DNA from 4 places in the Kitasatospora sp. NPDC059599 genome. Region 2 is predicted to be linked to each of the others. Evidence: riboswitches for the same ligand, from Rfam matches in the RefSeq annotation. Region 2 holds a riboswitch; each other region holds the start of a gene.
What was found. Region 2 has a riboswitch for cyclic di-AMP ahead of ACFV04_RS26480 (transglycosylase family protein). Riboswitches for the same ligand answer to the same signal wherever they lie in the genome.
Positions count from the first base shown of each region.

Region 1: it holds a riboswitch for cyclic di-AMP, as region 2 does, so the genes downstream of both, ACFV04_RS17935 (hypothetical protein) here and ACFV04_RS26480 (transglycosylase family protein) in region 2, are expected to answer to the same signal.
Region 3: it holds a riboswitch for cyclic di-AMP, as region 2 does, so the genes downstream of both, ACFV04_RS33470 (transglycosylase family protein) here and ACFV04_RS26480 (transglycosylase family protein) in region 2, are expected to answer to the same signal.
Region 4: it holds a riboswitch for cyclic di-AMP, as region 2 does, so the genes downstream of both, ACFV04_RS27690 (M23 family metallopeptidase) here and ACFV04_RS26480 (transglycosylase family protein) in region 2, are expected to answer to the same signal.

Region 1 covers NZ_JBHWCL010000045.1:35,793-43,291, reverse strand. Annotated here, with positions in the region: gene ACFV04_RS17955 (SDR family NAD(P)-dependent oxidoreductase) at 1-582, opposite strand, end outside; gene ACFV04_RS17950 (TetR family transcriptional regulator) at 724-1,344, shown strand; gene ACFV04_RS17945 (alpha/beta hydrolase) at 1,676-2,818, shown strand; gene ACFV04_RS17940 (MoaF N-terminal domain-containing protein) at 2,921-3,250, opposite strand; cyclic di-AMP (ydaO/yuaA leader) riboswitch at 3,739-3,902, shown strand; gene ACFV04_RS17935 (hypothetical protein) at 3,905-5,230, shown strand; gene ACFV04_RS17930 (hypothetical protein) at 5,315-5,947, opposite strand; gene ACFV04_RS17925 (IclR family transcriptional regulator) at 6,192-7,037, opposite strand; gene aceB (malate synthase A) at 7,191-7,499, shown strand, end outside.
Region 2 covers NZ_JBHWCL010000085.1:702-8,200, forward strand. Annotated here, with positions in the region: gene ACFV04_RS26460 (helix-turn-helix transcriptional regulator) at 1-193, opposite strand, end outside; gene ACFV04_RS26465 (ATP-binding protein) at 612-1,193, shown strand; gene ACFV04_RS26470 (DUF397 domain-containing protein) at 1,807-2,070, opposite strand; gene ACFV04_RS26475 (hypothetical protein) at 2,629-3,588, shown strand; cyclic di-AMP (ydaO/yuaA leader) riboswitch at 4,114-4,271, shown strand; gene ACFV04_RS26480 (transglycosylase family protein) at 4,258-5,523, shown strand; gene ACFV04_RS26485 (hypothetical protein) at 5,780-6,022, shown strand; gene ACFV04_RS26490 (LacI family DNA-binding transcriptional regulator) at 6,096-7,115, opposite strand; gene ACFV04_RS26495 (glycoside hydrolase family 13 protein) at 7,141-7,499, opposite strand, start outside.
Region 3 covers NZ_JBHWCL010000131.1:16,302-23,800, reverse strand. Annotated here, with positions in the region: gene ACFV04_RS33490 (Ppx/GppA phosphatase family protein) at 87-1,022, opposite strand; gene ACFV04_RS33485 (DUF501 domain-containing protein) at 1,025-1,723, opposite strand; gene ACFV04_RS33480 (septum formation initiator family protein) at 1,695-2,174, opposite strand; gene eno (phosphopyruvate hydratase) at 2,293-3,579, opposite strand; gene ACFV04_RS33470 (transglycosylase family protein) at 3,853-4,656, opposite strand; cyclic di-AMP (ydaO/yuaA leader) riboswitch at 4,662-4,825, opposite strand; gene ACFV04_RS33465 (cytochrome P450) at 5,069-6,427, opposite strand; gene ACFV04_RS33460 (SDR family NAD(P)-dependent oxidoreductase) at 6,694-7,119, shown strand; gene ACFV04_RS33455 (MazG family protein) at 7,207-7,499, opposite strand, start outside.
Region 4 covers NZ_JBHWCL010000092.1:11,822-19,320, reverse strand. Annotated here, with positions in the region: gene ACFV04_RS27710 (SpoIIE family protein phosphatase) at 1-2,145, opposite strand, end outside; gene ACFV04_RS27705 (TetR/AcrR family transcriptional regulator) at 2,345-2,911, opposite strand; gene ACFV04_RS27700 (alpha/beta fold hydrolase) at 2,986-3,813, opposite strand; gene ACFV04_RS27695 (YiaA/YiaB family inner membrane protein) at 3,934-4,224, opposite strand; cyclic di-AMP (ydaO/yuaA leader) riboswitch at 4,421-4,579, shown strand; gene ACFV04_RS27690 (M23 family metallopeptidase) at 4,592-5,425, shown strand; gene ACFV04_RS27685 (hypothetical protein) at 5,543-6,418, opposite strand; gene ACFV04_RS27680 (GNAT family N-acetyltransferase) at 6,461-7,033, shown strand; gene ACFV04_RS27675 (sensor domain-containing protein) at 7,208-7,499, shown strand, end outside.

The DNA.
Region 1 (7,499 bases), on a different contig from region 2:
CATGCCGCTGTCGATGCTGCCCGGCGCCACGCAGACCGCGCGCAGGCCCTGTCGGGAGTACTCCGAGGCGATGGCGTGGGTGAAGGACTGGATGCCGCCCTTGGTCGCGGCGTACGCGGCCATGTAGGGGTGGGCGAAGCTCGCGGAGGTGGAGCTGAAGTTGACGACCACGCCGTTGCCGCCGGCGAGGAGCGCGGGGAGCGCCTCGCGGGTCATCAGGAAGGTGCCGGTCAGGTTCACCGCGAGGAGCTTGTTCCAGAACTCCAGGGTGGTCCCGTGGGTGTGCGAGGACCGCAGGATGCCGGCCGCGTTGACCAGGACGTCGAGTCCGCCCAGGTCGGCGATCGCACCGGCGACGCCCGCGACGACGGCGGCCTCGTCGGAGATGTCCAGGACCCGGACGGTCAGGCGCTCCGCGGTGCCGTCGGCGGTTGCGCGGTCGAGGGTCTCCTTCAGGCCGTCCTCGTTGACGTCGACGGCGACGACCTTCCCGCCCTCGGCGAGGATCCGGTGCACGGTGGCCCGGCCGATGCCCGAGCCGCCGCCGGTGATCAGGACGTTCCGCCCGCTGAAGCGCTCCATGGTGGTACTCCGTTCGTTCGTGCGTGGTCTCTCGACCTCGGGAGGCACGGTACGCCCATGTGGCACGTTGTGCCAATAAGTCTTGTCGTGCCACTCATGCGCAGCGTGCCACTGTGGCACCACCCCGCGTAGGCTGACCCCGTGACCGGACGCCCGACCCTGAACCAGCGCCGCCGTGACGCCACCCGGCTGGAGATCGCCCGCACCGCCGCCGCGCTCTTCGCCGAGAAGGGCGCGGAGGCCACCACCGCCGAGGAGATCGCCCTCGCCGCAGGCATCTCGCTGCGGACCTTCTACCGGTACTTCTCCGTCAAGGAGGACGCCGTCGCCCCGCTGCTCGCGGCGGGCGGGCGGCAGTGGGTCGAGCGGCTCGCCGACAGTCCGGCCGACCTGCCGCTGCGCGAGGCGCTGGAGAGCGCGGCGGTCGCATCGCTGACGCCGGCCGACGAGGCGGGGGCCGAGATGATGCGGTGGACCCGCAGCCTGCTGCGAGACCCGCAGCTGGAAGGAACCTGGCAGCGTGTCCACGCCGACTCGGAGGTGCGGCTGCGCGCCGTCCTCGCCGAGCGGTGCCCCGCGGGCGCGGATCCGCTGGAGATCCGGCTGGCCGCCGCCGCCGCGACCGCGGCGATCCGGGTCGCCCTGGAACAGTGGGCCGCCTCCGGCGCCCCCGCCACCGGACCGGGCTCCCCGCGCGACCTGGGCGCCCGCTGCATGCGTGAACTCACGGCGGGGCTACGGCTCTGGGAGCGCCTGTCCTGAGCCCGGCGGGTGGCGGTCGACGGTCGGCGGCTCGTCCGTCCTCGGGTCGCCGGTGGGCGGGGACGGGTCCTGGGGCGGAGGAGTTCGGTGTGCGTGCTTCAGCCGGCGGATGACAGATGACAGATGTCGAAATTTGTCAGCTGAAATCTGTCGGTTGAACTCTGTCACCCGAAACCGGGCATCCGCTCCCCGTGACCTCCCAGCTGTCATCAGCGGGCTCCCAGCTGGCGTTAGGGTTGATCTTCGCGCCCCGGTGGGGGGAACCGGGGTCGACTCCTCGGATGTCCCCAGCGGAGGGGGCTGGAGTTCGAGGCGTGGGAGCAAGTAGGACATGGGTCTGACGAGCCACAAGGTGCTGGCGCTGACCGTATTGATCGCCGTCGTGGTGATGGGGGGAACGGTCTGGCTTTGGCCGAGACTGGCGGGGAAGACCTGGCAGGCGGTGTTGGGCCGGATCGGTGCGCTGCTCGCCTCCCAGCTCGCCGTCCTCGCGGCGCTCGGGCTGGTGGCGAACAGCTACTTCGCCTTCTACAGCAGTTGGGACGACCTGCTGGGCACCGGGGACACCGGCCCGGTGGTGATCCACAACAAGGCGGACGCCTCCGGACGGCTCCTGGTGGAGACGATCGGCCACGCCTCGGTCAAGGGCGGCGGCGCGATGGGTCGCGAGCCCGGCCAGTCGGGCGAGATCCGCAAGGTCCGGATCGACGGCGCGGTCAGCCGGCTCTCCACCGAGGGCTACGTCTACCTGCCCCCGCAGTACTTCCAGCCGGAGTACGCGCAGAAGCAGTTCCCCGCCGTGATCGTCAGCACCGGCTTCCCCGGGATCGCCGAGAACCTGATCACCCGGTTCAACTACCCGGGTGCGGCGCTCAAGCTGCTGCAGGAGGGCCGGATGCAGCCGACCGTCATGGTCCTGGTGCGCCCCTCGCCCGCTCTGCCGCAGGACACCGAGTGCGAGGACGTCCCGAACGGGCCGCAGTCCGACACGTACTTCACCAAGGACGTGCCCTCGGCGATCCAGGCCAGCTTCCGGGTCTCCTCCGACCCGCAGGCCTGGGCCTTCATGGGCAACTCGACCGGCGGCTACTGCGCGCTCAAGCTGGCCATGCGCCACCCGGACGTCTTCCCGACGGCCGTCGCACTCTCCGCCTACTACGACGCCGCCGACGACCCGACCACCGGTGACCTGTTCGGCGGCAGCAAGCAGCGCCGCGACGAGGCCAACCTGATGTGGCGGCTGAAGAACCTGCCGCAGCCGAACGTGTCCGTGCTGCTGGCCGGCACCAAGCGGGGCGACGGCGACTACCGGCGGGAGACCGAGGCCTTCGTCGAGTCGGTGCGGAGCCCGATGAAGGTCTCCTACAGCATGCTCGAGAACGGCGGCCACAACTTCGAGACCTGGAGCGCGCTGCTGCCGTCCTCGCTGGAGTGGCTGTCCCAGCACCTCAGGGTGCCGAACCCGACCGCCTGACGGCCGAACCGCCGAACCGCCGAACCGCCGAACCACCGAACCCCCGAACCCCCGGAGCCCATGGGCTCCGGGGGTTCGGTCGTCACGCGGTCGTCGCGCGGCTCAGGCCACCCGCTCCAGCGTCCCGGTGTGCAACTGCCCGACCCGGCCGCCCTCGCCCTCGAAGGTCCAGAAGGCCCGCACCGTCAGCTTGTTGAGGTCCATCACGTGGCTGACGGTGATCCCGCTCTGCTCCGTCCAGCTGACGAAGTAGATCTCCGGTGCGACCTCGGCGACGTGCAGCCGCACGTCCTCCCACTGGCCCGCGGACTCGCCGAGACCCTCCCAGCGCAGCCGCGTGCCGTCGGCCGAGTAGGTGTTGCGGAAGGCCGCGCCGGTGTCGGCCCGGAAGACGTAGGTACGGCCGGCGAAGGCGGGCGGGGACGCGGTCATGGTGGGGCGGCTCCTCGTTTCGTGGTGGAGGCGGTCTTGTGCACGGCGGAACATCTCGGAACTCCAATTTATCCGACCGGGTGCACTCGGTCAGATCTTTGCCGCGGTCGGGATCACCGACGCGCCGCCGGCCGGGGCCCGGGGTCCGGGGCCCGGGGGCCGGGGCTCGGAGCTCACCCGGGCGCCGGGCGCCACACCCGAGTCGGCGCCCAGCTCGCCCGACCGGCCCGTCCGAGCCGCCCTGTCCGAGCCGCCCCGCCCCCGGCGTCGGGCCGGGCGCCCCGCAGGTCATCTGCGGATCATCCCGCCGGGCAGGAATATTGATCAACTCGGCCGCCACGCAGCGTCGTTGATCGACACCGCTGTGACCTGCGCGACAACCGGCCCGGGGGAGTTGTCCGTTCACGTACGGCCTGCCTAGCCTGCAACGGTCGTCCGCCGTCGCGGACCCCGCCGCCGGGACGCCGAGTCCCGTCCACCCGCCGGCGGGTCACCGAGCACCACAGCGGACGGGAGCGGGGGAACCAAGGTCGGCGCCCGGCCCGTGCGCTCGCGCACACGGGTCGAGGCTAGGGGTGAAGCCGCGCCACGGGCGGCCGGGCAACTGCAGCCCGAACCCGACAGCTCACCTCGCAGGCGTCGCAGAGGTCGCCCATGCCCCAGCCTGCCGCCCGGCGCAGCGCGCCGCGCCACGCCCGTCCCTCCCGCCGCGGTCGCAACGCCGCCTTCGCCGCCACCGGGGCGCTCGCGATCAGCGGCGCCGGCCTGCTCGGACTGCCGTCCGTCGCCGGTGCCCAGGCCGCCACCGCGCCGACCGTCACCCAGGACCGCCTCGCCCCCGCCGCCATGGTCGCGGGCAAGGCCTCCACCGCCTCGTTGAGCCTGCACTCCTCGGCCTGCTTCACCGCGAAGACGGTGGGGGTGGGTGTGCGCGACGCGGGCGGCACCAACCTGGACTTCCCCGGCAACGCCTCCAACGTGCAGATCTGCCCGAGCGGCGTGAACTTCACCAGCGGCGCCCGCACCCTGCCCGCCGGCACGTACAGCCAGTTCGGCTTCTGGCAGGACGTGGCCGGTGCCTGGCACAACCTGCCCGCGCAGCAGCTGGTGGTCTCGGCCACCGGCACCACCGCGCCGACCCCGGCGCCGACGGCCACCCCGAAGCCGACGGCCGCCCCTTCCCCGAGCGCCACCCCCACTCCGAGCGCCACCGCCACCCCGACCGCCCCGGCACCGTCCACCTCGGCCCCGTCGTCCCCGGCCCCGTCGTCCCCGGCCCCGTCGTCCCCGGTCGCCGGCAAGTCGCTGACCTGGTCCGACGAGTTCAACGGCTCGATCTCCTGGGGCCAGCGCTGGGTCGGCGACAAGAGCACCGCCTACAAGTACGGGAACCACAACCCGGACGACAACAAGCTGGACTGGCTGAACAAGAACAACGTCAGCGTCGCCAACGGGGTCGCCACCTTCACCGCCACCCCCGGCGGCCCGGCCCTGGAGAACGGCAAGCAGTCCTGGAACACCGGCTTCCTGACCACCGAGGGCTCCAGCGAGGGCTTCCAGGTCAAGACCGGCGACTACGCCGAGACCCGGGTCAAGCTGCCCGCCGGCACCGGCGCCTGGCCGGCCCTGTGGACCTGGAAGAACGGCAACGGGGAGGTCGACTCCTTCGAGTACCACCCCGACAACCCGAACCTGCTGGAGCTGACCAACCACGTCAACCCCGGCAACGGCACGTACTACACCGACGCGAGCGCGATCGCGAAGGACCAGTGGGTCACCATCGGTACCTACTACGGCGCCAACTCGGTGGACTGGTACGTCAACGGCGTCAAGGTCTTCTCGGACGGCAAGGGCGTCGGCGCCAACTGGTCGGCGTACCTGATCCTCAACCTCTCCCTGAGCGCGGGGCAGTACCACCCCGCGCCGCAGGGCACCGCCCCGATCACCATGGCGGCGGACTACGTCCGCGTCTACCGCTGACGGGTAACCCGTAGGACCGTCCCACCGGGCGCCGGAGGCCGGCAGCCGCTCGCCGGCGCCCGGTGCCCGGTGGGACACCGCGGCTCAGGCGTCGCCGGACGTCTCGACGACCTTGATCTCGTACGGCTGCCGGTGGTTCTTCCCGAACGGGTCGTCCGCGCTGCGCACCGCGACCGACCCGCCCTCCAGGAGCCCGAGCGGCACAGCGGGGGAGAGCCGGACCGGGACGAGGGCCGTCGCGCTGCGCCCCTCCTTCAGGCCGGGACCGAACACGCAGCTGACCTGCCGGCCGAGCGCCACGACCTGGCAGTCCTCGGGGAAGTACGGGCCCTCCGCGGTCACCCCTTCCGGAAGGGTGACGGTGACCGTGAACGGGGACGCGGTGGTGTCCGGGCCGTAGTCGGCGACGAAGGCGTGGATCGTCGTCGTGCCGCCGGGCACCGCCGGATCCGGGTCGAGCCGGACCACCTCCAGGTGGGAGTGGGACGGCGCGGCGACCACGGCCGGCAGGGTGGACGCCTCGGGCGCGCCCGGCGCCGGGACCAGGGCCGGCAGGGTGGACACCCCGGACGTGCCCGGCGCCGCGACGTCGACCGCGGGCCGCGGCTCCGGCCGCTGCTGCAGCGCCCAGGACGGGCCGGAGCCCAGGACGGCCACCGCGCAGCCCGCCGTCACCGCCGCGACCAGTCCGGCAGTGCCGGACCTCCGCTTCCTCACGCCGCTCCGTGTGCTGCCGCGCACTTCCCGGTGCTCCATGCCGCTCACCCTGCTCCCGTGCTCCGGCAGCCCGCGCCGTCGCGGGCCGCGTCCGCACCAGGGTGGCCGAGCCGCCGTCGGGCGAGAGTGGCAACCCGCCCGTCGTGCGCCCGAACGGAGGACACCGGCGGCTGCGGGGATCCACGGCTGTCCGGATCCACGGCTGTCCCGGATCGGCGTGGAATGCAGGCGGGTTGAGGGGGCGTCAGGGGGCGAGGACCTGCCCGAGCCGGGTCGCGATCTGCTGCATCACCGGGACCAGCGAGGCGGCTCCGGCCTGCTCCTCCAGGGCCCGGATGCGGGCCTCCGGGCCGGAGACCGAGAGCGCGGTGGGCGTCGGCGCGCCCGGGACGGCGAGTGCGATGCAGCGGACGCCGATCTCCTGCTCCTGGTCGTCGACCACGTAGCCGCGTTCGCGTGCCTCGGCGAGCTGGCGCAGCAGCTCCTGCAGGTCGGTGACCGTGTACTCGGTGTGCGCCGCCAGCGGGTTGGGGCCGAGGACGGCGCGGGCCTCCTCCTCGGGCAGCTGGGCGAGCAGGGCCTTGCCGACGCCGGTGCAGTGCGGCTGCACCCGCCGGCCGACCTCGGTGAACATCCGCATCGAGCGGCGTGACTGCACCTGGCCGACGTAGACCACCTCGCCGCCCTCCAGCACCGCCAGGTTGGCGGTCTCGCCGGTGGCCTCCATGAGTTCGGCCAGGTAGGGGCGGGCCCAGCTGCCGAGGAGCCGGCCGGCGGTCTCGCCGAGGCGGATCAGTCGGGGGCCGAGGGTGTAGCGGCGGGCGGTGTCCTGGCGGACATAGCCCTGCTGGACGAGGGTACGAACCAGTCGGTGGATGGTCGGCATCGGGAGGCCGGAACTGGTGGAGAGTTCGCTGAGCGTGGCCACGCCGCCCGAGTCGGCCAGTGCCTCCAGGAGTTGGAAGGCGCGCTCGACGGACTGCACGCCGCCGCTCGCGCGGTCGGCGCCCGTCGTCGATGCTGTGTCGGGGGTCGCAACCACCGGCGTTCCCTTCGCTGTCGGGGAGGAGTAGAGTCCCGGCGACCTCATCAACAAACCGTTGAAATTCTGTATCGCGGAAACTAGTCTCCACCTTACAGAATCGAGCTCGCCGACAGGTGGGTATCGATCGAGGAAGTTCCCGAGGGGGCTCCCACCGGAGTTCCCTTCGCCAGGCTCAACCGTCTTAGGAGTGTCCTGCTCATGGCTGCAGATCAGGGGTCCTCCCCCAGCCTCCGGCCGGGGGTACCGCCAACCGCCTCCTCTCCTACCGCTCCGGTCGTCACCGTCGCCGGTCCGCGCGTCCACCGGGCGGAGGAGGTGCTCACTCCGGAGGCGGTCGCCTTCGTCGTCGGCCTCCACCGGGCCTTCGAGGGGCGACGGCAGGAACTCCTGGCCAGGCGGAAGGCCCGCCGCGCCGAGATCGCGGCAGCCGGCACGCTGGACTTCCTCCCCGGGACCGCCGACGTCCGGGCCGGTGACTGGAAGGTCGCCGAGGCGCCCCGCGCCCTC
Region 2 (7,499 bases):
GCAGGTCGGCGACGTCGCGCTCCTTGAAGCTGACGCGGCCGAGTTCCATGCGGCTGATCTTGGACTCGGAGGCCCGGATCGCGTAGCCCGCGTCCTCACGGGTGATGCCGCGCGCCTCACGCAGGCGACGCAACTGCGAGCCGAGGAGGATCCGGCGGACCATCGAGCCGCCGCCCGGCTGAACTGTGGTCATGCGGTCGAAACCTCCACCTAGGGCAAACAGCGCACAGTCTGCCATCAGTTGAGCGCTCACGGTGCCGATACTGACGGATGTTCCTATCAGTTCTGCACTCCGCACACCAGGATGCACGTGCATCCGGCGCTTGCATATGCCAATAGTGCGACTGCACGTGAATCGACTCTTGCATCTGCAGTGAGCGCACACCACCATGGTGCACGTGCACCTGCACATCCCTGGCAATCCCGCGGGCTCCGCGTCGACCCCACGCGCGACTCCGTGCACCGGCCCGACGGCGTCCCCCGCGCCATCGGGCGTTCGAGTGCGCGCGCGTGTGGTCGAGGGGGCGGCCGTGCGGCCGAGCGAGTCGGAGGTGACCGGCATGACCCCGGCGGGTCCAGCCGTGTCCGCCCCCTTATGGGAGGAGCTCTTCATGAGCACCGGTACGGCTTTGGCGGTTGACCCCCATGTGGTCACCTGTACGCTCGCTCCTCGCTTCGAAGCCGTCAGAACCGCGCGCGACTTCGCCCGGACCACGCTCCAGCGCTGGGGACTGCCGGAGCTGTTCGACGACGTCGCGCTGGTGGCCTCGGAACTCGTGACCAACGCGCTCCGGCATGCGATCGGCGCACGGCCCGACCCGTCGGGCGGCGCCCAGGGCGAGTACGACTTTCCCACACAGCCGACCCCGGACGGCCGGCTGCCGATCCGAATAAGCCTGGTGCACCGCGCACCCCAGGTGGTCTGCGCGGTGAGCGACCCGAGCAGCATCGGCCCGGTGGCCCGGGAGGCGGACTTCGTCGCCGAATCCGGCCGCGGACTGCACCTGGTGGAGTCCTTCAGCCGCTCCTGGGGCTGGCACCCGCTGGGCAGCGGCAAGGTGGTCTGGGCGATGTTCGAGGCGGAGCCGGCGGTCGGCCCGTTCGACGGACACCCGGAGATCGGCGGACGCCCGGCGCTGGAGGCGCTCGGCGGACCGGTCGACATCGGTGGACGGCACCGGCGCTCGGCCTAGCGCCGGGCGGCGTACGGCCCGCCCGGTGCCTGGTCGGAGGGCACAACCGGCACCCGCTCCGGCGGCACGCCGAACGGCGTGCCCGGCGACGGCCAGGACGACGGCCCCGGCGGTGGCAGCGCCGCGGACGGCAGGACCGGTGACGGAGCGGACGGCAGACCCGACAGCGGGTCGGACGGACCACTCAGCGGCAGGTCGAGGGAAACCCCGGGAGGACCACACCCCGGGTGCTTGCGCCAGGCCCCGCCGGTGGTCGATCCCGGCCGGCGGCCCCGAGGGCGGCGGTGTCCACCGCGCCCCCCGCTGTGGCAGCAACGGAAGCAACGGCCCTGATTACGGCAGTTCCGGAAGCAACGGCCCCGATTACGGCGGCCCCGAAAGCAGTAGCCCCGATTGCGGCAGTTCCGGAAGCAACGGCCCCGATTACGGCGGCCCCGATTGCGGCAGTTCCGGAAGCAGCGGCCCCGATTACGGCGGTCCCGGAAAAGGCGGCGGAAACGGCCCCGTTCGGGGCGGCTCCGAAAACGGTGGCGGAAACGGCTGCGGAAAAGACAAAGGCCGTCGTGGTGTCGGCACCCACGACGGCCCCCCGATGGTGAAACAGGTCGGCCGGTCAGACCGCCAGGTGGTCGAACTCCCCGTCCTTGGCCCCCAGCAGCAGGGCGGCGATCTCGGCCCGGGTGTAGATGAGCGCCGGACCGTCCGGGAAGCGCGAGTTGCGCATCGCCACGTCGCCACCCGGCAGGGCCGCGAACTCGACGCAGTTGCCCTGGGAGTTGCTGTGCCGGCTCTTCTGCCAGACCACTCCCCGGAGATCGGCCGCGGCCATCCCGTTGAAGGTGTCGTGCGAGCCGTGCCTGTCCTGCGAGTCGTGCATAGAAGTCTCCCGAAGAGCTCCGGAGTTGTTGTCCAGCGCGGCGCCCCCGGCACCGCCGAACGAACGGACCGGCCCCGTACCGGTCCGGCACAACGCCTCACTTGACGCGATGATAGCTGCAGTGCACGTGCATCAGCACGGGACATTGCAGGTGCACGAGGCCTTTCACCGGCGGCCCCGAACTCTTCACGGGGCCTTCTCCTGACGGTACGTAAACGGACATAGCCGACTGAATCGTCGGGGTTGCGATAACCGGCCGTGAGCGAATCCCCCCTGAATGTTGATCTTCGAATGCCGGGAGTCGCGCCGCCGTGACCCTCCGTCAGGCGACCTCCGGGCTGTGAGACATCTCACGCACGGCGGGTGCAACGCAGTGCCTCGCGGCGTACGTCAAGGCAATGGCCCACGCACGCACGGGGGTTGGGCGAAGAATGTCCGGATTGCGGGTAAACCGCCCGGACCGGCCCACCCAGGACACCGGGTCCGCACCGCCGCTGCGCGAAACCCGTACGGCAGCCGACTGCAGGCCGGACGGGCCGATGTCCTACGATCTCCGGCATGAGCACCGCAGCCATCCCGGGCGCGCCACTGCCCGTCCGCACTCCAGGCTCCCGTGCGCGGGGGCGCCATCGTCGTCCCGAGCGCCCCGAGATTCCCTCCGGCGCCCCGGCCCTGGTGCTCGCCGTACCCGCGACCGCCGGGCCCGAGTCCCGCTCGGTCGTCGAGGAACTGCTCTCGATCGTCCGCAGCGAGCAGAACGGCGTCCAGGCCACGGTCGGATACCTCCCCGGCGAGTCCGCCGAGGGTGAGGGCGGCGAGGAGCGCACCGTCGCCGAACTCCTGGCCACGGCCGCCGAGGCCGGGCTGCCGATGCCCGTCCTGGTGCCGCTGGTGCCCGGACCGCACGGTTTCCTGCCCGAACTCCACGCACTCGCCGCCGAGTACGGCGCGCCCGTCACCGACGCACTGGGCCCGCACCCGCTCCTGGCCGAGGCCGTGCACGTGCGACTGTCCGAGGCCGGACTGGCGCGCGCCGACCGAGCCCGTCTGTTCGCCATCGCGACCGCCGCCGACGGCGTGGTCCTGACCACCGTCGGCGGCGAGGACGCCGCCGCCGCGGCCGGCATCACCGGCGTGCTGCTGGCCGCCCGGCTGGCCATCCCGGTCGTGGCCGCCGCGCTCGACGTGCCCGGCTCGGTGGCCGCGGCCGTCAACCACCTCAGGGAGACCGGCGCCCAGCGCCCGGCGCTGGCCCCGCTGGTGATCGGGCCGGAGGCCGACTCCGAGCTGCTCGCCACCGCGGCCGAGGAGACCGGCTGCCCGTCGGCGGCGCCGCTGGGCGCGTACCCGACCGTCGGCCAGCTGATCGCCTCCACCTACCTGGCCGCGCTGCCCGCGCCCTCCCCGGAGGAGCTGGCGCGGGCCGAGGCGGAGGCGGCTGCCGCCGCCGAGGCCGAGGGGGCCGCAGAGGGCACCCGACGGGCCCACGCGGCCGCTGAGGGGCCTGCGGGACAGTAAGCGACACCGCGCGCCCGCCGGCGCGCACACGGGGCCCGGAACGGATTTCGTTCCGGGCCCTTCGCCGTGCCCGCGCACCCCCACAGGAGAGTTGTGGGGGTTGTGGCGATTGTGAAGGTTTTGGGAGTTTCCGTGGCCGCAGAGACCTTCGGGGGTTAACGGAGCTTCGCGGCAATGAAGGAGATTGTCCGTTCTTGCGTCATTTGCAAGGAAAAGGGGAGCGCACTCATCAGCGCTCGGACTCCGGCCACTCCCCCGACTCGACCGATGCGCCACCGCGCACCTCGACGCACCGTCACGCGATTCCTGAAACCGAGCCAGTTGTGGATATCCGCAACGCGATTGCCGAAAAACGATCATTTACGATCATGGATACGCGCCATTTTGGCAGTTCCCACTAAACCGTGATGGGCGTCACAGCTGTTTGCAGTTTGAACTTAAGTCTGCTTAACGTGCTCCCCGTTCGTGACCACACGGACCCAGTTCATCCGCGACGCCGAGTCCTGCCGTCGGATGTCCTGGCAGCGCGAAAACGCACCACGGCAGGAGCGGGGGACCCACAGGTAAGTCGCCCCGGACCGTTCCCGGAACGGTTCAGGGCTAGGGGTGAAGCCGCGCCAAGCGCGGCCGGGCAACTCCAGCCCGAATCCGACAGCTCACCTCGCAGGCGTGGGAGAGGACCACGTCTTCATGCTGCCCACCAACGGCACCCGCCTGTCCAGCCGCACCCGCCGCGTGATCGCCGCCATCGGCGTCGCGGGCGTCGGCCTCACCGTCCCGTGCCTCGTCTCCGGCACCGCCTCCGCCGCCTCCGTCGCCACCTGGGACAAGGTCGCCCAGTGCGAGAGCGGCGGCAACTGGGCCATCAACACCGGCAACGGCTTCTACGGCGGCCTGCAGTTCACCTCCAGCACCTGGGCCGCCTTCGGTGGCACCTCGTACGCCTCGCAGGCCAACCTGGCCACCAAGGACCAGCAGATCGCCGTCGCCGAGAAGGTCCTCGCCTCGCAGGGCCCCGGCGCCTGGCCGGTGTGCTCGATCCAGGCCGGCCTGACCAAGGGCGGCGCCCCGGCCGCCGTCGACACCTCGGCCGCCGCCAAGCCGGCCGCCCCGGCCCCGGCTGCCAAGCCCGCCGCCAAGCCCGCCCAGGCCCCCGCCGCCAAGCCCGCCGCTCCCGCCCAGGACGACGCCAAGGCCACCACCGCCACCGGCAACTGGACCCAGAAGCACCAGCAGTGGGCCCAGGACGGCGACTACACCGTGGTCGCGGGCGACTGGCTGTCCTCGATCGCCGACAAGAACCACGTCCAGGGCGGCTGGCAGCGGCTGTACGAGCTCAACCGCAGCACCCTGACCGACGGTCCGGACAGCATCTACCCGGGCCAGCACCTGTCCTTCGGCGACCAAGCCCAGGGCCCGCAGTCGGCCTCCACCGACAAGTCCGGCTCGGACTTCACCTGGTTCAACCGCTCGCAGAAGTCCGGTCAGTCCACGAACGGCGGTTCCGTGAACGCCAAGCCGGCCGCCCAGACCCAGACCCAGACCCAGGCTGCGGCCCCGGCCCCCGCCGCCACCGGCAGCATGGCCGCCGCGGTCTCCTTCGCCGAGTCCAAGGTCGGCCAGGCCTACGTCTACGGCGGTACCGGCAACGGCGGCTGGGACTGCTCCGGCCTGACCCAGGCCGCGCTGCGCGCCGCCGGCGTCTCCGTCCCGCGCGTCGCCGCCGACCAGGCCGCCGCCAGCACCCACGTCTCGCTGGACAGCCTGCAGCCGGGCGACCTCCTGTTCTGGTCCAACAACGGCCAGGACTCGGGCGTCTACCACGTCGCGATCTACGTCGGCGGCGGCAAGTACGTCGAGGCCGCCAACCCGAGTTCGGGCGTGCGCGAGCAGACCATCGCCAACTGGGCCCCGGACTTCGCCGGCCGGGTCTGAGCACGGCGAACCGGCTGACGGCCGACGGGTACCAGCCGACAGCCGACACGTAACAGTTGACGTGCAACAGATGACAGCTGACAGATTTCACCATCTGTCAGCTGTCATCTGTCACCTCTCGGCGGTCCGCCCGAACGCCGACCACCCGCCACCCCCGGAGAGAGTCTGGTCCCTCTCCCCGGGGGTTCCGGCATATCCCCGTGGTGAACCCCGCCCCGACGGGCGTGCTGCCGCTCCGCACCCGAGGAGAAGTCACATGGCCCGTGCCACCGTCACGCTCGACGCGAACCGCGCGACCTACGCGACCTACGCGACCTACGCGACCTACGCGACGATGCTCTCCGGTGCCAGGAACCCGCAGGGCCCCGTCGACCTGGTCCTGCGCGACTACCCGGCCCGCGGCCGCCGCACCGAGACCCGTACCGGCGACGCGGCCGACGACCACCGCCCCACCGCCGACCGCCCCACCTCCGACCGCCCCACCGCCCGGCAAGGCTGACCGGGCGCACGCCGAAGGGCCCCGGGGAGCAACTGCCTCTCCGGGGCCCTTCCGTCGGCCCTGCGACCGGCGCTCAGCGCGCGCAGGCCCCCGTGGATCCGCGCATCACCAGTTCCGGCTGGAACATGAACTCGCCGCGCTGGACGGCGTTCCCGCCGACCTCCTCCAGCAGCGCGTCCACCGCCGCCGTGGCCATCGCCTCGACCGGCTGGCGGATCGTGGTCAGCGGCGGCTCGGTGAAGGCGATCAGCGGCGAGTCGTCGAAGCCGACCACCGACACGTCCTGCGGCACCGACAGTCCGCGCCGGCGCACCGCCCGGATCGCCCCGAGCGCCATCATGTCGCTCCCGCACACGATCGCCGTACAGCCCTTGTCGAGCAGCGCTCCGGCCGCCGCGTGCCCGCCCTCCACGCTGAACAACGTGTGGTGGACGAGCTCCTCGGCCTCTTCCTGAGTGCGCCCGAACACCTCCCGCATCGCCGCCGTGAAGCCTTCTATCTTGCGCAGCACGGGCACGTACCGGCGCTGCCCGACGGCCAGCCCGATCCGCTCGTGGCCGAGTTCGGCGAGGTGCTGGACGGCCATCCACATCGCGGCCCGGTCGTCCGGCGAGATGAACGGCGCGTCGATCTTCTCGCTGAAGCCGTTGATCAGCACGAACGGCACCCCGCGCCCGGCCAGCCGCGCGTAGCGGTCGTGGTCGGCCGTGCTGTCGGCGTGCAGCCCGGAGACGAAGACGATGCCCGCCACCCCCCGGTCGACCAGCATCTCCACCAGTTCGTCCTCGGTGGATCCGCCCGGGGTCTGGGTGCACAGCACCGGCGTGTAGCCGTGCCGGCTGAGCGTCTGCTCGATCACCTGCGCCAGCGCGGGGAAGATCGGGTTGCTCAACTCCGGTGTGATCAGCCCGATCAGCCCGGCGCTGCGCTGGCGCAGCCGGGTCGGCCGCTCGTACCCGAGCACGTCGAGCGCCGCCAGCACGGTCTGCCGGGTGGTGGCGGAGACGTTCGCCTTGCCGTTGAGCACGCGGGAGACGGTGGCTTCGCTGACCCCCGCCTGTGCCGCGATGTCTGAGAGTCGCGCCGTAGTCACGGTCCCAGAGCCTATTGCAACCACGTCAGACCGCCCACCAGCCGGTGCTGTCCGGAGCGAGCACCGTCTCGCCGCCGTCCACCACGAGGTCGGTCGAGGCGAGCAGCAGCGTGCCCGGGGCGGCGATCCGCACCGGCTCGCCGGTGGTGTTCACGGTGCAGACGAAGGAGCCGCGACGGAACGCGAGGGTGCCCTCGGGGCCGTCCAGCCACTCGACCCCGGTGCCGGCGCCGAGGTCGGCCTGCGCCCGGCGGACGGCCAGCGCGCTGCGGTAGAGCTCCAGGGTGGACGTCGGGTCGCCGGTCTGCGCCTCGACGCTCAGCTCCGCCCAGGAGGCCGGCTGCGGCAGCCAGGACGGCCCGCCGGCCGCCGGTCCGAAGCCGT
Region 3 (7,499 bases), on a different contig from region 2:
GAACTTTCTCGCACGCACCCGGGCGCGCCCCGGCCCCGGCTCCCCGGAAGGGGCGCCGGGGCCGGTCGGGTAAGACCCGCGGCGGGTCAGGAGGCGATACCCCAGGCGATGCCGTCCAGGATGTCGTGCTCGCTCACGACCACCTCGGCGGCACCGGTCCGCTCCATGATCTCCAGCAGTTCCAGCGCCCCGGCCGCGATCACGTCCACCCGGCCCGGGTGCATCGACGGGATGGCCGCGCGCTCGGCGTGGGTCGCGGCCAGCAGCTCGCGCGCGATCCCGGCGACGCGCTCCCGGCTGACCCGCGAGTGGTGGATCGCCTCCGAGTCGTAGCCCGGCAGCCCCTGGGCGATCGCGGACACCGTGGTGACCGTCCCGGCCAGGCCCACCAGGGTGGCCGCGCCGGTCAGCGGGACGACCTCCTCGGCCTTGTCCAGCTCGGCCCGCACGTGCGCCCGCGCCAGCGCGATCTGCTCCTCGGAGGGCAGCTCGGCGCCGTCGAAGTGCCGCTCGGTGAGCCGCACGCAGCCGATGTCCACCGAGCGGGCCGCCTGCACGTCGTCCGTGCCGAGCACGAACTCGGTCGAACCGCCGCCGAGGTCGAAGACCAGGTACGGGGCCGGGAACCGGCCGCCGGTCAACTCCTTGGTGGCGCCCAGGAAGGACAGTCGCGCCTCCTCCTCGCCGCTCACCACCTCGGGCTCGACGCCCAGGACGTCGCGCACGCCCTTGACGTACTCGTCGCTGTTCTCCGCGTCCCGGGAGGCGCTGGTGGCGACGAAGCGGACCCGCTCCGGGCCGACGCCGAAGCCGGAGATGATCTCCTGGTACTCCCGGCAGGCCGCGAAGGTGCGGGCCAGCGCGTCCGGGTGCAGCCGGCCGGTCCGGTCCACGCCCTGGCCCAGCCGGTTGACGATCATCCGGCGGTCGAGGTCGGTGATCTCCCCGGTCTCCGGGTCCAGGTCGGCGACCAGCAGCCGGATCGAGTTGGTGCCGCAGTCGATCGCGGCCACCCGGGTCATGGTCACCGCGACTCCTGCTGCCCGTCGGCGTCCGCGGCCGTCGCGTCCTGCCCGGCGTCCTCCGCGGCGCGCTTCCTGGCGGCGCGCTCGGCGGTCTTCTGCTGCTTGGCGGCGATCACCGCCTCGTGGTCCTGGTCCTTGGCGCGGTTGCGGCCGACCCGCTCACCGGCGGCCTGCACCTCGGCCGGGGAGACGCACGGGCCCTTGGCCCACCAGTCCTCCAGCATGCCGATCGCCTCGTCGCCGAGCGGGTTGACGCCCTCTCCGGCCGCCAGCGAGTGGCCGACCAGCACGTGCAGGCACTTCACCCGGTCCGGCATGCCGCCGGCGCTCGGGAAGCCCTCCAGCACCTCGATCGCGTCGCGCCGGGCGATGTAGTCCTCGTGCGCCGCCTGGTAGGCCGCGGCCAGCTCCGGATCCTCGGCGAGCCGGGCGGTCTGGTCCTTCATCACGCCGTCCGCTTCCAGGGTGCCGATCAGCGAGGCGGCCTTGGGGCAGGTCAGGTAGTACAGCGTCGGGAACGGCGTGCCGTCCGGCAGCCGGGGCGCCGTCTCCACGACGTCCGGGTTCCCGCAGGGGCAGCGGTGCGCCACGCCGCGCAGGCCGCGCGGCACCCGGCCGAGCTGGGCGGCGATCGCCGCGACGTCGGCGTCGGAGACGGTGGGGTGGTTCTCAGTGGTCATGGGGGGAGGTGTCTCCAACGGAGGACGGCGGGAGCGGAAGGGGGGTGGAGGGGGCCGACGCGGCGGTGTCGGCGGCGTCGACCGAGTCCCAGATGCTGGCGTACCAGGGCTTGGCGGCGTTCGCCTGACCGGCTGCCGGGCCGGTGGCCGGGGCGCCGGCGGAGGAGGAGGGCTTGGCGGAGGTCTGGCCGGCCGGGTCGACCGCGATGTACGGGGTCTCCCCCGGCACCGCGTAGTGCAGCCGGGCTCGCGCCTGCGCCTTGACGTACTCCGGGTCCTGCCAGCGGGCCTTGTCCCGGCGCAGCTGCTCGACCTGCTGGCGCGCGTGGTCGGCCTTCGCCCGCTGGGCGGAGATCTCGGCGCGCTGGGAGATGAACTGCCGCGTCGGGTAGGCGAGGATCGCCACCAGCGAGCAGAGCACCAGGACGAGGACGGTCGCCCGGCTCGTGAACCGAGGCCGGGCCGCCAAGCCCGGGATCCTCCATCCTGCCATCTCCCGTATCCCCTCCTGGTCGCGACGGTGCCCCGCCGTCCACCCTACGGGGTGAACGGCGGGGCACCGGTCAGGCGTGCGCTGGGGCGGGTGCTCAGCCCTCGTGCTTGAAGCGCGGGAAGGCACCGCGGCCGGCGTACTCGGCGGCGTCGTCGAGGATCTCCTCGATGCGCAGCAGCTGGTTGTACTTGGCGACGCGCTCGGAGCGGGCCGGGGCACCGGTCTTGATCTGGCCGCAGTTGGTGGCGACGGCCAGGTCGGCGATGGTGACGTCCTCGGTCTCGCCGGAGCGGTGCGACATCATGCAGCGGTAGCCGTTGCGCTGGGCCAGCTCGACGGCGTCCAGGGTCTCGGTCAGCGAACCGATCTGGTTCACCTTCACCAGCAGCGCGTTGGCGGTGCCGGTCTCGATGCCCTTGGCCAGGCGGGCCGGGTTGGTGACGAACAGGTCGTCGCCGACCAGCTGGACCTTGTCGCCCAGCTTGACGGTCATGGCCTTCCAGCCGTCCCAGTCCGACTCGTCCAGCGGGTCCTCGATCGAGACCAGCGGGTAGGCGGCGACCAGCTCGGCGTAGTACTCGATGAGTTCGGCGGCCGACAGGGCCTTGCCCTCGAACTGGTAGGCGCCGTCCTTGTAGAACTCGGAGGCGGCGACGTCCAGGGCCAGCGCGATGTCGCGGCCGGGCACGTAGCCGGCCTTCTGGATGGCCTCGGTGATCAGGTCCAGGGCCTCGCGGTTGCTGTCCAGGTTCGGCGCGAAGCCGCCCTCGTCGCCGAGGCCGGTGGACAGGCCGCGCTCCTTCAGCACGCCCTTGAGGGTGTGGTAGACCTCGACGCCCCAGCGGACGGCCTCGGAGAAGGACTCCGCGCCGATCGGGGCGATCATGAACTCCTGGATGTCGACGTTGGAGTCCGCGTGCGAGCCGCCGTTGAGGATGTTCATCATCGGGACCGGCAGGACGTGCGCGTTCGGGCCGCCCAGGTAGCGGAACAGCGGCAGGTCGCTGGCCTCGGAGGCGGCGTGCGCCACGGCCAGCGAAACGCCCAGGATGGCGTTCGCGCCGAGCGAGGACTTGTCCGGGGTGGCGTCCAGGTCCAGCATGGCCTGGTCGATCAGGCGCTGCTCGGTGGCGTCGTAGCCGACCAGCTCCGGGCCGATCTGCTCGATGACGGCGAGGACAGCCTTCTCCACGCCCTTGCCGAAGTAGCGGTTCTTGTCACCGTCGCGCAGCTCCAGCGCCTCGAAGGCGCCGGTGGAGGCACCCGAGGGGACAGCGGCACGACCCGTGCTGCCGTCGTCGAGGCCGACCTCGACCTCGACCGTGGGGTTGCCGCGGGAGTCGAGGATCTCACGGGCTACGACGACATCGATGGACGGCACGAGGCATCTCCTTGCGGAAGCAGGGTCCGGCTGACGGTGGCGCTGTCAGCGGGACGATTGCGGAGTCGTTACGGACCAGAGCCTAACCGCCCGGGCTCCCGGGACCACGTCGGCCTCGGTCCCGTCTCAGCGTGTGGCCCCACTACCCACCGGTAGTTCACCTGCTTGTCCCAGCTTGTCCCACCGGACCGGGCGAATGCGGACGAAGGGGGCCGGCGGCGCCGACCCCCCTCTTCGCACCCCGGCACCGGGCCGGTGCCGGTGCGGACGGACTCAGCCGAGGTGCAGCACCTGGCCGGGCATGATCAGGTCCGGGTCGCCGCCGACCGTGCCGCGGTTGCCGTCGTAGAGCGCGTGCCAGCCACCGGACACGCCCTGGGCGGTGGCGATCGACGACAGGGTGTCACCGGAGCGGACGGTGTAGTCGTGGCCGGTCTGCGCGGCCGGGGCCGGCTGGGCGGCGCGCGGGGCCGCGTGCTTGGGGGCGTACTGCTGCGCCGACTGGTCGACGGGCTTCTCGGCCCGGTCGGGCGCGGCGTGCTTCGGGGCCTGCTTCTGCGCGGGCTTCTCGACCGGCTTCTGCGCGGGCGTCTGCACCGGCTTCTCGACCGGCTTCTGGGCCTGGCGCTTGGGCGTCTGCTGCTGCGGGGCGGACTGCGGCTTGGCGTCCGAGGAGGTGTCGACGGACGCCGGGGCGCCGCCCTTGCTCAGACCGGCCTTGACGGAGCAGACCGGCCAGGCGCCCGGGCCCTGCGCGGCGAGCACCTTCTCGGCGACCGAGATCTGCTGCCCCTTGCTGGCCTGGTTGGCCTGCGGCGCGTAGGCGGTGCCGCCGTACGCCTTCCACGTGCTGGAGGTGAACTGCAGGCCGCCGTAGAAGCCGTTGCCGGTGTTGATGCTCCAGTTGCCGCCGCTCTCGCACTGGGCGACGGAGTCCCAGGTGGAGGCGGGGGCGGCGGAGGCGCCGGTGGCGGTGAGGAGCGGCATCGCGAGTCCGACGCCGGCCACACCGGCGACGGCGATGGCCTTCTCGGTCTGAGTGCGACGACGGTGGCGGCCGGATCCAACGAACAGCATGAGGAGGTCCCTCTCCGCACGCCTGCGAGGTGAGCTGTCGGGTTCGGACCGGGAGGTGGCCCGGCCGCCGTGCGCGGACGATTCCGCGCGGGCGGCTTCACCCCAAGCCGTGGGGACGGCAACAAACCTGGTTCCCCCGCCCCTGCCCAGGGTCTGGTCGGTTTCCCGTGGCGCGGCGGGCAGGATTCGGCGTTCCGCGCACGAGGTCCGCAGCTGCGAACTCCAGGGAGACTAGACAGATCCTCAGACCGATCACAAGCTCATATCACCGATATCACACAGAAATTACGGCACGTGTCCGATCGCCTACCAACGGCGCCGCCATGTCTGGTTTGATGGCCGTTCACACCCCGCCGGAAGGCCGTCGGGCGACGCCCCGTCAGTGCATCGCCCGCCGTTTCGTCACCTTGTGTCAGTTTGTCGGAGGCGCGTAAGGGGAGTGCGGAGGCGTGTGCGGGGAGCGGCTCTCCGGACTGAATTCGACCGGGAGTTCCCGCAGACCACGCATGATCAGGCCACCGCGCCACCGCAGATTCTCCGGACTTTCCGCGAGTTGCAGATCCGGCAGCCGGGAAAGCAGCGTCGCCAGCGCGGCACGCCCCTCCAGACGGGCCAGCGGAGCGCCGATGCAGTAGTGGATGCCGTGCCCGAACCCCAGGTGGGGATTGTCCTTCCGGGCCAGGTCCAGGGTGTTCTCGTCCGAGAACCGGGCCGGATCGCGGTCCGCGGCGGCCAGCACCACCAGCACCGGATCACCCACCGGGATGTCCACCCCGCCGATGGTCAGCGGCCGCGTCGCGAACCGCCAGGTCGCCAGCTCCACCGGCCCGTCGTAGCGCAGGAGTTCCTCGATCCCCGTCTCCAGCAGCGCGCTCTCCCCGCGCGCCACCGACTCCTGCAGCGACCGGCGCTGCTCCGGGTTGCGCAGCAGCGCGTACGTCCCGTTGCCGATGAGGTTCACGGTCGTCTCGAAGCCCGCGAAGAGGAGGATGAAGGCCATCGCCGCGGCCTCGTTCTCGGTCAGGTGCTCACCGTGGTCGCTCGCCCGGATCAGGCCCGAGATCAGGTCGTCCCCGAGGTCCGCCCGCTTGCGGTGGATCAGCTCCAGCAGGTACGCCCGCATCCGCTTCACCGCCCGGCCCACGCCGCCGCGTTGACCACCCCCGTGCCGGATCATCATCCCCGCCCAGTCGCGGAAGTCGTCCTGGTCCTCGGCCGGCACGCCCAGCATGTCGCAGATCGCGTAGATGGGGAGCGGGAAGGCGAACTCGTGGATCAGGTCCGCCGAACCGCGCTGCGCGAAGCCGTCGATCAGCCGGTCGGTGAGCTGCTGCACCCGCGGCTCGAACTCGGCCACCCGGCGCGGGGTGAACGCCTTCGACACCAGTCGGCGCAGCCGGGTGTGGTCCGGCGGGTCGATGTTCAGCAGGTGCGTCATCAGGTCCGCCTGCCGCTCCCCCGGGATGCCCACCCGGCCGGTGCGGTGCGCCTGCTCGCTGTGGTGCGCCGGGTTCTTCGACAACCGGCCGTCCGCGAGCGCCTGCCGGGCGTCCGCGTACCTCGTCACCAGCCAGGCCTCGACACCGCTCGGCAGCGTCGTGCGGTGCACCGGGGCGTGCTCGCGCAGCCACGCGTAGGCGGGGTACGGGTCGGCGGCGAACTCCCAGGTGAACAGCTGCGGAGCGGCGGCGTCGGGCCGCGCTCCCGCGGGCCGGGCGGGGTCGTCGGACGGCACTGCGGCGGACCGGGCGGAGTCGGGCTGAGCTGGCATGGGACGACCGTATCCGGTGGGTGCGCGCCCCCTTCCGCCGACGGCGCGCGACTCCCCCGACAACGGCGTGCGACGGGCGCGCCAACGCTCCGTGGACGACCCGTGGACGGTCCGTGGACAGCTCTTGGAAAGCTCTTGGCCGGACGGCGGGCGTGAGCCTGGTCACCTGAGGGGTAATCCCTGTTGCGGAGGGTCAGGAACTGCCTACGATCCTCCGCAGTACGCGTGGGCGCCGGTGCGGTGTCGCCCACAGGGAGGAGCAGGCCATGCGGGTCAGCGGGTCAGTCGTCGTCATCGCGGTACTCGACGGCGGGTCGGGCGCCGACCTCGCCCGCCGGTTCGCCGCGGCCGGCGCCGCCGGAATGCTGATCGCCGACCAGCACGTCGGCATCGCCGAGGACCTCGCCGCCGAACTCGACCGGACGGGCTGCCCCGTCGTCGGCGTGTCCGGCGACATCCGCCGCCCCAGCGACGTCGCCGCCCTCGTCGACACCGCCGAGAAGCACCTCGGACCGATCGACCTCTTCGCCGTCGCGGGCCCGGACGGCGAGCGCATCGTCTCCCTCGCCGACCTGCCCGACCACCTCGACCTGGAACGGCTCGCCGAACTCGTCGTCCTCGTCGGCGAGGCCATCGGGGAACTCGTCCCGCCGCAGCGGCACCCGGTCGAGACCGCCGCCCGGGCGGCCTGAGCACCCCGGGGGCCCAGCCCGGGCCCCCGGCCTCCGCCCGGCCCCGCCCGCCCGGCCTCCGCCCCGCCCTCCGGCAGGGCCGGGGCCCTACTCCGGCTTGAGGCCCTCGGCCGCGCGCACCGCGTCCCGGTACCCGCGCGCGGCCGAGCGCAGCGCCGCGTCCACGTCCACCCCTGCGTCGTGCGCCCGCTGTGCCACCGCCAGCAGCAGCCCGCCCGCCGACTCCGCCGTCAGCGCGTCCGGCAGCTCGTACGGCTCGTCCGGAACCCCCGTGAAGCCCGCCCGGCGCACCCGGGACACCAGCTTCGCCGCGTACGCCAGCGACGGCAGCCCGGCCGGCACACCGTCCAGCACCGACTCGCGGTCCGCCTTCTCCGCCG
Region 4 (7,499 bases), on a different contig from region 2:
GGCCTGCCGGGCCCACAGCTCCAGCCCGCCGAGCATCCGCTGCACCGACTCGTCGTAGTCCTCCTCGCGGTCCTCGACCAGCCCGTCCGTGTACGCCAGCAGCGTCTCGCCGCCCGCCAGCCGGTCCACCGCCAGCGGGTACGGCAGGTCCGGGTCCACCCCCAGCGGCGGCCCGCCCGGCAGGTCCAGCTCCACGGCCCGGGCACCGGCGGTGATCCGCACCGGCGACGGGTGCCCGGCCCGGGCCGCCGTCAGCTCGCCGTCGGCCGGGTCCAGCGTCAGGTAGAGGCAGGTCGCGAACAGGTCGGTGTCCAGCTCGGACAGCAGCCGGCTGGTGCGGGTCAGCGTGGCGGCCGGGTCGTGCCCGTCCGTCGCGTACGCCCGCAGGCCGCTGCGCAGTTGGCCCATCACGGCGGTGGCCTCGGCGTTGTGCCCCTGGACGTCCCCGATCACCAGCCCGATCCGGCCGTCCGGCAGCCGCAGCAGGTCGTACCAGTCACCGCCGATCTGCATCCCCTCGGTGCTCGGCAGGTAGCGGGCGGCGCTGGCGACCCCCGGCAACCGGGGCAGGGTGCGCGGCAGCATCGCCCGCTGCAGCTCGGTGGCCCGGTGGTGATGCGTGTCGTACAGCCGGGCCCGCTCCAGGGACTGCGCGAGGATGCCGGCGAAGGCCGAGTACAGGGTGCGGTCCTCGCGGCTGAACGCCCGCTCGGCGGCGAAGGTGATCAGGCAGGAGCCGACCTGCTGCCCGGAAGCGACCAGCGGCAGCACCGCCCAGGCGGCCGGGGCGAGCGGGTCCCGCCGGGCGCGGGCGGCGGAGGGCTCGCTGAACAGCGGGGCGGAACGGGCCAGCGAACGCTGCATCACGGACTCCGACAGGTCCGCCAGCCGGGTGAGCTCGGTGCGGCGCGGCCCCCCGTAGACGGTGTGCGACACGGGCAGCAGCCGGCCCTCGTCCACCAGGTCGAGGACGATGCCCGCGGCGCCGAGGGCCGGGCGGACGATGTCGGTCACCGCGGTGGTGACGTCCCGGACGGTCACCGCCCGCGACAGGGCCCGGGTGAGCGCCAGCAGCAGCGCCGTCCGGGCTGCGCCCGGCGAAGCCCCCTCGTCGGCCGGCGGCCGCTCCCGGTGCCCGACGTCCGCGAGCAGCCCGGCGATCCGCACCGGCCGCCCGTGCACGTCCAGCATCACCTCGCCGGACTCCTCCACCTGCGCCACCCCGCCGTCGTGGCGCAGCACCCGGTAGCCGATCCGGTAACGCCCGCCGGCGGCCAGCGCCTCCGCGAGCGCGGCCTGCACGTCCGGCAGGTCCTCCGGATGGACCAGCCGGTCCAGCTCGGGGGCGGCACCGTCCGGGGACACCGGCCGGCCGGTCACCCGGAACGCCGCGGCGTCCCAGAAGCTCTCCCCGGTGACCAGGTCGCGCTCGAACGCGCCGTGCCCGGCGGACCGGACGGCGAGTGACAGCAGCGGGTGGGCCAGCCCGGCGGGGAGCGCGTCCGCCCCCTCCGGCGCCGGGCCGTCGGATAACCGGACGCCGTGCGGCGAACGGGCGTCCCGCGGGAGCCGGGCGTCCGCGTGGTCCAGCAGGTGGGAGAGCCGGTGCGCGCAGGCCTCGGCGATCGTCTCCAGGACGTCCAGGTCACGGCGGGGGACGGTGCCCCGGTGGGCCAGGGCCAGCGCGAGCACGCCGACCGGCCGCTCGTCCACGACCATCGGCAGGGTGATCACGGCGACCATCCCGGTGCCCATGCCGGTGTTCCGGTTCGGGTAGTCGACGCTGGTGTGCTCCGGGCTCAACAGGTACGGGCGGCGCAGCCGCAGGGCCATCGCGGCGGGCAGCTCACCGGCCGGATCGACCACGCTGTACCGCTCGTGCGCCCAGTCCGGCAGCCCGTGCGAGACGGTCAGCCGGAGCATGCCCGCCGAATCCAGCAGGTAGAGCGCGGAACCCTCGCCGGTGATCCACACCGGGCCCTCGGCCAGGACGGTGCCCAGCAGTTCGGCCGCGTCGGCGCAGCCGAGCAGCAGGCGCACGCAGCGCATCGCACTGCGGGCGGTCGGACTGCTCAGTGGGGTCCGTCGCCGGTCCGGCGTCCGGTTCTCGTCCGGTGTCCGGTTCTCGTCCTCGGAGGGGGGCACTGATTCTTAATACCCCATTTCCCCGGACGGTGAGGGGTGACCGAGCCGCCGCACCGGCACCGGCACCGGCACCAGCACCGGGGTCCGGTTGTCCGGGACGTCCTGCGCCACCGCGCGCACCGGACGCAGCGGCAGCGCCGACGGCGGCCACCCGTACGGCATCAGGACCGGCCGCCGGCCGCCCCGACTGCCCGGCCTGCTACGCGGGCCAGCTGCGGAGGCCGGTGGTCAGGGTGGTGATGAGGCGCTCCTGGGTGGTGGCGAGGTCCTCGGAGAGCCGGAAGGCGCCGGCGGTGGTGAGGGAGGCGAAGCCGTGGGCGAGGGAGCGGACGGTGCGGGCGGCGTGGATCGCCTCGGAGCCGTCGAGGCCGTACTCCCGCAGGACGGCGATGATCACGCCGACGAGCCGGGTGGCGGCCCGGGCCAGGTCGTCGTCGGGCTGCGGGGCCTGGGGGAGGGCGTTGTAGCGGTGCGGGCGCTCGGTGGCGTAGGCGTGGTAGGCGCGCAGGACGGCGGCCACGGCGTCGTCGCCGCTGCGGCCGACCGCGGCGTCCGCGAGGCGGTCGGCGAGTTCCTCGGTGACCCGGACGGCGATCATCCGCCGCAGTTCGGCGAGGCCGCCGCTGACGTGCTTGTACAGGGAGGGGGTGGCGACCCCGGCGCGGGCGGCGACCGCGGCCAGGGTCAGTGCTTCGGTGCCCTGTTCGTCGATGAGGGCGAGGGCGTGGTCGACGACCTGGTCGGGGGTCAGTCCTACGCGGGGCATGGCTTCGGGTTCTCCGTACGGGAGTCGGGCGGGGAATCTGTCGGGCGCCGGCGGGGAACGTCGGGCGCCGGCGGTCAGGCGAGTTCGGCGAGGAAGGGCAGCAGGGCGTCCGCGGTGGCCTGCGGGGCGTCGGCCATCGGGTAGTGCCCGGATCCCTCGATCATCGCCTTCCGCGCGCCGAGTGCCGCGACCTGCCGGTCGGCGACGAGTTCGGGCTTCGGGAAGTCGGGGTCCTTGCTGCCCATGACCACGAGTGCCGGGCACCGCACTGCGGCGGTCCAGCCGGCCGGCGCGGAGTCCCCGCTGACGTAGCCGCGGGTGGCGGTCTTGCGGCCGGGGGTGCGCAGGGCGGCGACCAGCCCGTTCACGTACGCGTCGAAGTCGGCGGGCTTGGCGCCGGGGAAGGCCATCCGGCGCAGGTAGAAGCCCCAGAAGGCGGGCCAGTGGACGATTGCCGCGCCCATCAGGCGCAGGGCGCCGCGCATGAGGGCGCCCGGCTGCGGGTTCTCGACGAAGGCGTCGATCAGGACGATTCCGGCGACCCGCTCGGGCGCGTCCCCGGCGGCCTTGACGACGGTGGCGCCGGTGTAGGAGTTCCCGGCGAGGACGGCGCGTTCGATGCCGAGGTGGTCGAGGAGGGCGAGGACGTCGTCGGCGATGGCGGCCGGGCCGTAGTCGTCCCAGGCGATGGAGGATTCGCCGAAGCCGCGCAGGTCCACGGTGACGACCCGGTGGCCGGCGGCGACGAGCAGGGGGCGGAGGTGCCGGTACGCGGCCCGGCTGTCGAGCATGCCGGGGAGCAGGACGACGGGGGTGCCGTCGCCCTGCCGGGTGTCGTCGAAGGCGATGCGCCCGCCGGGCAGGGCCAGGTACTGGGTGTCGGGGGTGTCGGTGGCGTTCATGGTGGGCCTCCTCGGTCCGCCGTCGCGGGCATCGGCGGTGCTGCCGATAGCCATAAAGCTAAGGCTAATAGCCTTAGCTGTCAAGCGTCCGGGCGCGGGAGGAGGTCGGGCGCTCCCGCCTCAGGCCCCCTCGACCCTGAACGGGTCGTGCTCGCTGAGCAGCTTGTCCAGCCGGGCCTGGTCGACCCGGCTGACGATCTCGTTCGACTCGTGCCGGTCCCGGACCACCTTCGCCAGGGTGAACGCGGAGGTGACGGTGTAGAGGAGGCCGATCCCGAGGAAGGCCCGCGTCCACCCGCCGACCGGCAGGTAGGCGATCCCGACCGCGACGGCGGTGCCCGACAGGGCGAAGGAGAGGATGGCCTGGACGTAGTACGCGGCCGTGGTGCGGTTCTGCATCGGTGCGCTCATGGCGCCAGGATGCGGCCGCCCGGTGTGACCGCACATGAGTAGGGGTACTCAGATGGGGTGCTCGCATGAGGGGTCGTTCGTTGACGTCCGATCATCCGCTCCGCGGTCGTCCCGGACGGATGGCTTGGAATCGGAGCGCCCTAGGATTAACGTTTGATAACGCAGCGCGGTCGTCAACGCCGTACCCAGACGGCACCGTGCGCCGTCGCCTAATCCCGTCGGCCGGCCTCCGGGCAGGTCAGGGAGCCGGGGAACCACGTTCCTTGGGGTGAATCGGCGGGGCCCCGGCCCGGCCGTAGGAGACCTTCCTGCTCCGAACCCGTCAGCTAACCCGGTAGGCGCGAAGGAAGGAAAGGAGCGCGCCTCCGTGGCGTCGACGCACACCCCGGCACACCCGGCCGGCCCCGCAGCCGGTACCCAGCTCCTCGACCACCCCGGCGCGGACGCGCCCGAGGCCTTCGGCCCCGAGGTCGAGACCAACCGGCACCGGATGCCGCGTCAGACCCGCGGCGCCTCCCCGCTGCTCGGCGTCACCGCGGTCGCCGCCACCCTGGGCGCCACCGGCTTCGCCTCGGCCACCCCGGCCGCCGCCCCCGCCGTCGAGGCCCCGGACGAGACCCCGGTCGCCCTCTCCGCCGACCCCGGCCTCGCGCTCGCCGCCCGCATCCAGCAGCAGGCCGACAGCCAGCGCACCGCCGCGGAGGAGGGCGCCCGCGTGCAGGCCGCGCAGGAGGCCGAGGCCAAGGCCGCCGCCAAGGAAGCCGAGGCCAAGGCCGCCGCCAAGGAGGCCGAGGCCAAGCGCGCCGCCGCCCTCACCCTGCCGGTGAAGGACTACCGGCTCTCCGCCCACTACGGCCAGAGCGCCCGCTACTGGGCCAACGTGCACACCGGCCTGGACTTCGCCGCCGACACCGGCACCGCGGTGTACGCGCTCGGCCAGGGCACCATCACCTCGGCCGGCTGGTCCGGCTCCTACGGCTACCGGATCGTCGAGACGCTGCCCGACGGCACCGAGATCTGGTACTGCCACCTCTCCTCGATCATCAAGGGCGCCGGCCAGGTCACCTCGGGCCAGCAGATCGGCAAGGTCGGTGCCACCGGCAACGTCACCGGCCCGCACCTGCACCTGGAGGTCCGCCCCGGCGGCGGCGCCCCGGTCGACCCCGAGCCCTGGCTCCAGCAGCGCGGCCTCACCCCGTAGCGGACCCTCTGCCGGGGCCCCGGAAGCGCGCGGAGCCCCCGGAGCACCCCGGGCAGCCCCCGAAGCAGTGCGGAGCCCCCGGTCGTACGCGACGACCGGGGGCTCCGTCACGACGTCTCACTCCTCCGCGGGCAGCTGCGCCAGGTACGCGTCGATCTCCTCCGGGCCCGGCTCCGGCGCCAGCTCCGGGAACTCCTCCACCAGCAGCCGCGGCAGCCCCGGCACCGTCCACACCCCGAACAGGTCGAGCGCCGCGTCGACCGCCGCTTCCTCGAACTGCCCGAAGTCACCGGTCAGTTCGTCCGGCATCGGCCGGCCGAGCGCGTTCAGCTCGGCCAGGTTGCGGTAGCTGCGCCGCATCAGGCCCTGCTCCAGCAGTCGCCGCGCGCCGTCCGTGGCCATGCCGACCGACAGCACCCGGCCCGGTCCCCAGCCCTGCTCGTCCGGCTCGTCCAGCCAGCCGGCCGGCGCCAGCGCCTCGTACGCGGCCAGCCGTTCCTCCTCGGCGAGCTCCCCGAAACCGGCCAGCCAGTCCCGCACCGCCGCCCCGTCCGCGACGTCGACCCCGTACGCGTGCAGCAGCAGTGTGTACAGCCGGGGCCAGGTCACCAGGTCGGCGCGGCGCAGCAGCCCGGCCGCGACCTCGCCCTGCCACTCGGCCTCCGCGTGCAGCCGCTCCTGGCGCTTGGCGTTGAGCCGCCGGGCCGCCCGCTGGTGGTCGATCAGCAGCCGGACGGCGTCGCCGTACGCGAGCGGGTCCTCCTCGGGCAGGGGTTGGACGTACAGGTGGAGCCGCTCGTACAGCAGGTGCTCCACCGCGTCGGAGGTCAGTTCGGGCCAGCCGTCGTGCATCCTGCTCCCGCCCAGCTCCAGCAGCGCCAGCACCGCGCGCAGCGGCCCCTCGGCCACCGGCGTGCGGCCCTGATCGGCCGCCCAGGCGAGCAGGTCGGCGGCCCTGGTGCGCGGGGCGAGCCGCAGGTCTTCGTCGTTCATAGTCCGAACGGTAGTCGCCGGGGGCCGGTAGGGTCGGCAGCCATGGTCCCCGTACGACTCGTCGGCCCCCGGCTGGCCATCCGCGAGTACCACCACACCGACGGCGACGTGGACGCCCTGCACGCGCTGTTCGGCGACCCGGAGGTCACCCGCCACCTGCCCTTCGAACCCTGCGACCGCGAGTCCTGCGCCGACCAGATCGAGCTCTACCTGGAGCAGGCGATGGCCGAGGAGCGGGACACCTACCGGCTCGCCGTCACCAGGCTCGCCGACGCCGAGGACCCGCAGGACGCGACGCCGATCGGGCACGCCTCGCTCACGCTCGGGACGTACCGCTCCGCCCACCTCGGCTACGTCCTCGGCCGCGCGTCCTGGGGCCACGGCTACGCGGGCGAGATCACCGGCCTGCTCTGCGACTTCGCCTTCCGGACCCTGGACCTGCACCGGCTGGCGGCCCGGGTCGACGTGGACAACACGGCCTCCGCCAGGGTGCTCACCAAGCTCGGGTTCCGGCTGGAGGGGCGGGCGCGGCAGGACCGGTTCAAGGACGGCGCCTGGTCCGACTCGTACCGCTACGCGTTGCTCGTCGACGAGTGGCCGGGTCCGACCGGCTGAACCGGGCGAGCGGCCTCCGCCGAGCCGGCCCGCGACCGGCGGGCCCGCGGGCGGGGGGTTAACCCCACCCCCGATCCGCCAGGCCTCCGGATGCCCCCCGACCCACCGGTCCCGCCAGACTGTACGACGTCAGCGAACGCGGACGACGTCAGGACGAGGGCCGGGGGCCGGGACATGAGCAGCAGCCGAAGCACGCTGGAGTACGCGGGGGACCTCCTGGGCGGATACGGCGACGACCCGCACGCCGCCGACCCGCACGCCGACGACCCGCGCGCCGACCGCGCCCGTCGGACCGAGCGGCCGCCCGTCTTCTGGGCGGCGCCGTTCTCCGCGCACTACTACCGCGAGATCGGCTACGTGCTCAGCGGCCTGCCGGTGGCGATCGCCGGCTTCGCCGTCGCGATCACCCTGTTCTGCCTCGGCCTGGGCACCTTCATCACCGTCCTCGGCCTGCCGGTGCTGGCCG